2 regions of the Pantoea sp. F_5 genome follow, and region 2 is predicted to be linked to the other one. Evidence: predicted binding sites of a transcription regulator. Region 2 holds the regulator's gene; the other holds the start of a gene.
What was found. The regulator LexA, encoded in region 2, represses DNA repair genes until DNA is damaged. The targets are predictions, from matches to a motif close to TNCTGTATGTACATACAGNA.

Region 1 (3,294 bases), on a different contig from region 2:
GCCAATTGCTTCTGCGTTAATTGCAGTGATTTACGTCGGAGTCGGATGCGGTCACCCAGCGTTTCGTTTTTCATTAGCTTGACTTTTTGGTTGAGAGTGGCTTAAGTATACTTAACTCTGGTATTTAAGCAATCTTAAATTCAGGGTGGAGGTCGTGGTTGTTCTGCACGCGGTGTGTTCCAGAGACCTTACCGGAAAAAGGGGTGTGGCATGGAAAGTAGTCTGATTACCAGTATGGGTGCGTTAGTTCTGGGTGGGGGGGCTGCAGCACTGTTCTGGAAACCGTTATTGGCGGGTATTGCGTCAATCGTAACCAGTAATCGAGCCGGCGGCGAAATTATTACCAGCTACAAAGAGCAGGTGGAGTTGTTGAAAGAGAGCAACCTGATAATACGGGAGGAGAACGATGAGTTACGTGAACGTCACGACAGAAATCTGCGACGTATCGCGACACTCGAAACAGATCTGCGGTTAATCAAAAATGCCGTAGGCATTTTACTGGCAATGACCGAAACCGGTCAGAACGATAAATTTCGTAATGAAATTGATCGGCTGATCTCAACTCTGGAGGATCGCAGCGATGGCAACGATTAACAGCCTTAAGGCACCTATGTCATACCGGCGCAAAGTTATTCTCGGCTGCATTCTGCTGAGCTGTTCGATGATTTGCATTCTGATGACAATTATTTTTCTTTACGTCAGTAACACGGCAAATAAGCGGGTTGAGGAGATCCGGGCAGATTATCGGATCATTGCAGCGCGGCGTGATGACCGTGTGGATTTGCTGACCAGTCAGGTGTCAGCGTTACAGCATAAGCTTGATGTGATACCGGATCGCATCGCTGACAAAACGATCACAAAAGTAAAAGAAGTCGTGATTGAGAAGGAGGTGCCATCCGCGAAACCCACGGAGAAACCGTAACTTCCGATTATTCTTAGTGCGGCTTCGCTATCATCGACTAGTTTTAAATCTCCGGACGACATTTTGTATCTGAACTGACGTCCGCTGATTGGCCGGTTGATGAACCGCTAAGCCTAATCACTTTTGATAATTGACCAGAAGGAAATTTAGCATGAGCGATTCAACAGAAACCAAAACCAAAAACGACTATCTGCGCGATGTGACTTCGCAGCTGAAGGAGATGCGCCACTACGCGCAGACCAACACCGAAACCCTTTCCAGCCATTGGTTAGCGTTTGATGCCGGTGAATATAAAGATAAGACAAACGCCGATCGTATCGATGGGTTGCTGAATAAGCAGGGTAAACTGCTGGAAGATCTGGATGCCGCTATTCAGGACATCGAGATTGAAATTAATCACAGTGAGCAGGAGAGCTGATTCATCTCCCGCTGACTGATACGGTGGCCGCTAATGGATTAGTCGGCTACCAGCCACATTTCCGCTTCGTCGAACATCTCTTCAACAATACGCGCAACTGTCGCCTTATCGTTCTTACTCAAATCAGTATCAATCGCGTTACGTTCCATCGGCTTAACCTTAACTTCGATGTCAGGAAACACCCGATGCACCCGCTTTTCCAGCTCCTCACGAATCATCTCGCGAGCACCCGGTAAACCGGCAACGTTGCGCTTGTCATAAATCAACTCAACAAACATGATGGCAATCCATTCAGGGCAAAATCGCTGATATATAATACTGTAAATAAAAACAGTAGCAAGGCAGTACGCCTGATTTCGCGTAAATTTTTATCTCGCCCAGACCTCAATCTTCGGCTAGCAAAATGCGCACGCATCACGACATAATGTCGGCTTACTTTTCAGGAGGTCCGCGATGCGACAACTGGTAATTGATATTCTGCTGAAGCTGGCAAAGATGGACGTCGACGCAAAAGAGCTGACGGCGCAGCTTGAAGCGCAATCCCTGCTGGTTGCAGCGCTGCTGGTGCAGGCGAAACAGGACAACTCGCTGACTATTACAGAAACGGTGCAGGATGCCATCATTACCGCTTCGCAATCGTCGACTGAGTTTCTGCAGTCGGATGTTGATCTGCTCCTGACACACATCAATCGTCTGCTGGCGGTTGCAAGCTATGTAGAAGTGAAAGGCAAAGCCACGGAAGAGCGGGAGTAGGGCCATTTATCAATATGCCTCCAGAGAGGGAAGCCCGGCAATCTCTCCGGAGGCAGTGCAGTTGCTTTGCCCACAAGGGCAATCATGACCTGCGGCATGACGCGAAGGTCTCGCGTTTTTGCTTTACTGCTTTATCCGATGCTGCACGACAGGCTGAGAGGTGTAACTTATACCTCTTCAGTGGATTGAACATTACAGCTCGTTTTTGATGCAAAACTCTTCCCAGCTCATCCCCAGAGACTCAGCATGAGATTTGAGATAGGTCTCGATAGCCTCAGCCGCTACCGCTTTATCCGGCTCAGCGAGCTGAATAGAAAAAATCATCCCATCCAGATTCTTCTGCCGTAAAAAGGCTGCATAGATGCGTTCGGCGTGCCATTCACGCAGCTGTCGCAGTGACAGATTAGCGGCACGAGCATCGCTCTCCGTTAACTCATCCAGTGCAGACTGAAAGTCGGGATGCGCGGTAAAAAACATTTCACGTGCCTGAGCATAATAGGCTTCTGGCGTTTTCATATTTATATTCCTGAAAGGCTGATGCAGCGCGTCAGTGTATCGGGTTGTCTTCCGCTTGTCAGGCGTGCCAGAGCCCATTCAGACTGCCAGTTGCCGATCAAAAAGCTGACCGGTCTCCTGGCTCAAGGGTAAATTCTGCTGTAAACAGTCGCTCGCGGGTGTCTGAACAGCCAGATACCTTGCGCTACGCGGTAGAAAAATTATAACGTAGCCGCCATTGACGCGATCTTAGGGATTAAACATGAAAAAGTGGATGCTGATTGCCGCGCTGGCACTGAGTGGCTGTGCGCAAATCAACGATTATGAAAATGCGGTACAGACGCCGGCACCCGCTGATCTGCAGGGGAACTGGCAAACCGTTGGACCACAGAGCAGTCTGATCAGCGGACAGGCAATAGCCAGTCTGATTATCAATGCGGATGGCAGCACGCTGGATTGCCGTCAGTGGATGCGTGTGATTGCGAAGCCGGGCAAACTCACCCGTCTGAACGGTGACTATGTCAACGTCACGCGCAAGATTCGGGTGATGCCGCTGGTCGTTGATAACAGCGAACTTAACTATGACGGGCTGACTCTGCGCAAGGTGGCGCGGCCGACAACAGAGTGTCAGCAGGCACTGGAAGAAGTGGCAAAACAGCCGAAAGCTGCTGTCATTCAGAACATTGAACCGCAGCTATTGCGCACG
Region 2 (3,294 bases):
GCTTCATCTTTCGCATAGCCATAACGTTCCTGGATTTTACCGACCAGCTGATCGCGTTTACCTTCGATAACCTGCATGTCATCGTCGGTCAGCTTGCCCCATTTCTCTTTCATTTTACCTTTGAACTGCTTCCAGTTGCCGCTCGCTTCGTCTTTATTCTTGGCAGACCTCCAATCCTCAGGGTTTAATGATTATCTTGCTACTTTACAAAATAACAATACAAAGCGCTGGTTAACTGCGCCGGATAAAGTTAATTATAGTAGCAATTTTCAAAACCCTGGAATAATACAGAATAGTCTGTATCCACCTCTACAGCATCAGGCATCAAACCAGCTGTTCTGACGCCAGTGCCTGCGCCAGATGAGCCACAGTGACAGACCGCGCAGCGCCAGGAAAACCGTTACCGCCAGCCACAGTCCGTGATTGCCCAGCGCCGGTACGCTCAGCAGCGTCAGAAAGTAGCCTGCTGCTGCCATCACCATGCTGTTACGCATCTCACGTCCACGCGTTGCGCCGATAAACATCCCATCCAGCAGATAACACCAGACGCCGATCAGCGGCATAACGATCTGCCAGACCAGATAGCGGTCAGCACTCTGTTGCAGCGAAGGAAGAGAGGTCAACAGGGTAACAATCTGCGGGCCAGCAATGGCATAGATCAGCGAGAAGAACAGCGCCACCACAACTGCCTGTCGACAGGCAGAGTGCCAGACGCGCAGCAGTTTGCCGCCATCTTTTGCACCATGCGCCTCGCCAGCAAACGCTTCAACCGCGTAGGCAAAGCCATCCAGCGCATAGGCCGTGAACGTAATGAACATCAGCAATACCGCGTTGACCGCCACCACATCCGGGCCCAGCCGCGCGCCCAGCACGGTCAGCGAGGCAAAACAGAGTTGCAGCATCAATGAGCGCAGCATGATATCCCGGTTCAGCCGCAGCAGCCGGCCGCTGTCTCCGCGCCAGCTCTGCTTCAGCAGGCTCAGGGGAATACCGCGCAGCTTCAGGACCCGCCAGACCATGATGCTGCCGACACCCAGTGTAATATACTCCGCCAGCGCCGTGGCGGTTGCCGCACCCGCGACACCCCAGTGCAGCCCCATCACCAGCCAGAGATCGAGCACAATATTAACCAGATTGCCCACCACCAGCAGGATCACCGGCGCGCGCGCATATTGCACGCCCAGCAGCCAGCCCAGAATGACCAGATTTGCCAGCGTAGCAGGCGCACTGAGCCAGCGAATCTGAATAAACAGCGCCGCCTGTTCCAGTACCGCGGGATTACCGCCAACCAGATGGGTCGCCAGCTGAATAATCGGATAACGTAAAGCGATGAACAGTACACCTGCCAGCAGCGCAATAATCAGCGGCTGAGTCAGCGCGCGTGCCAGCGCGGTTTTATCGCCCGCACCAAACGCCTGTGCCGTCAGGCCAGTTGTACTCATTCGAAGGAAAAGCAGCAGCATAAAGAGGAAGCTGGTCACCGTGGTCCCGACCGCAACCCCGCCAAGATAGACGGGGCTGTCGAGATGACCAATGACTGCAGTATCGACCACCCCCAGTAAGGGAACAGTGATATTTGAAAGGATCATCGGCAGCGCAAGCCGCCAGAGGTTTTTATCGGTTGCCGTAATAAAGCGCATTCGCCGTTCCGTGCTCGGTGTCGCTGCGCAAAACAGGCAGCGACAAAATTAGGGCAGACAGAATAGCATCAGTAAAGGCGAATGCACGCCGGCCTCAAATCAGAGCCACTCGCCGTTGCGTACCACGCCAACCGCCAGACCTTCGATGGTCAGGGACTGTGCACGGGTATCGACAACAATCGGGTCGAAGTCGCTGTTTTCAGGCAGCAGATGCACGATAGCACCCTGCTTTTTCCAGCGCTTAACGGTGACTTCATCATCAATGCGGGCAACGACAACCTGGCCGTTGCGCACATCCTGGGTTTTATGTACCGCGAGCAGGTCGCCATCCATAATCCCGATATCTTTCATCGACATTCCGCTGACGCGCAGCAGGAAGTCAGCAGACGGCTTAAACAGGCCCGGATCCACTTTATAGTGGGTTTCGATATGTTCCTGCGCCATGATCGGCTCACCGGCAGCAACCCGGCCAATCAACGGTATGCCTTCTGAGGCTTCTTCTTCCATTAGCAGACGAATGCCGCGCGATGCACCGGAAACGATCTCGATGACGCCTTTACGCGCCAGCGCTTTCAGGTGCTCTTCTGCCGCATTCGGTGAGCGGAAGCCCAGTTGTGCAGCAATCTCTGCGCGCGTAGGCGGCATGCCTGTTGAAGAAATATGGTCGCGAATCAGGTCATAGACCTGCTGCTGCCTGCTGGTTAATGCTTTCATCCCGCCCCCTGGTTGTTTATACAGTCGCTGTGAGTATATACAGGTATTGGCGAAATGGAAACCGATTGTCAGGCAAAACGCGGCTTCTGGCGCGATATGGAACGCTTATCGCAAATGTGTCCAGAGCAGCGCGATCCAGACAAACAGTGCCAGTAAGATGCTGATCAGTACCGCCGCAGAGCCCATATCTTTGGCCCGGCCTGCCAGCGGATGATGCTCCTGACCGATGCGATCGACCACCGCTTCAATGGCGCTATTGAGGATTTCGACGATGACCACCAGCACCACCGACCCAATCATCAGGATGCGCGAGATCACATCGACATCCAGCCAGCAGGCGATAATGATCGCCGCCAGCGCAGCCAGGGCTTCCTGACGAAACGCCGCTTCATGTTGCCACGCGGCACGCAGCCCCTGCCAGGAGTAACCTGCGGCTTTTACTATTCTGATAAGTCCGGTGGCATTATTTGCCATGTGTGGGAACCCTTTTATCGGATTGACGTCAATGTCTGGGCTGCGTGCATTTGGCACCACCACAGATCTTCGCTGCACTTTCTGGTATGCTTGCGGCGCTTTGCTAACAAGAGGCTTCATGTTGTCTATGTCAGGTTGGCGTAAACTTTATTATAAATTGCTTAATTTACCACTCTCGTTTCTGGTAAAGAGTAAGGCCATTCCGGCCGATCCCGTGTCTGAACATGGTCTGGATCCGACCCGACCTATTATGTATGTTTTGCCTTACGATTCGAAGGCTGACTTACTGACTTTGCGCGCGCAGTGTCTGCGGCATCATCTGCCCGATCCGCTCTCTCCACTGGAGATTGATGGTTCCCTGCTGCCTCGCCACGTCTTTATCCACGATGGCCCGCGCGTCTTCCCCTATTTTGTACCCAGCGTGGAATCGGTGAAAATTTTCCACGATTACCTGGACCTGCATCGC

Region 1: a site for LexA is predicted at 1,657-1,676, ahead of F3I44_RS11395 (DinI-like family protein). Genes of this name have one in related genera too.

What each region holds. Positions count from the first base shown of each region.
Region 1 is NZ_VWUO01000007.1:134,320-137,613, forward strand. Features, by position in the region: gene F3I44_RS11375 (helix-turn-helix domain-containing protein) at 1-74, opposite strand, end outside; gene F3I44_RS11380 (hypothetical protein) at 211-594, shown strand; gene F3I44_RS11385 (hypothetical protein) at 581-922, shown strand; gene F3I44_RS11390 (hypothetical protein) at 1,074-1,340, shown strand; gene F3I44_RS11395 (DinI-like family protein) at 1,379-1,618, opposite strand; gene iraP (anti-adapter protein IraP) at 1,794-2,093, shown strand; gene F3I44_RS11405 (DUF6388 family protein) at 2,286-2,609, opposite strand; gene yedD (lipoprotein YedD) at 2,851-3,294, shown strand, end outside.
Region 2 is NZ_VWUO01000008.1:195,471-198,764, forward strand. Features, by position in the region: partial or broken gene F3I44_RS12975 (CsbD family protein) at 1-158, opposite strand, end outside; gene dinF (MATE family efflux transporter DinF) at 318-1,640, opposite strand; gene lexA (transcriptional repressor LexA) at 1,740-2,354, opposite strand; gene F3I44_RS12990 (diacylglycerol kinase) at 2,460-2,828, opposite strand; gene plsB (glycerol-3-phosphate 1-O-acyltransferase PlsB) at 2,956-3,294, shown strand, end outside.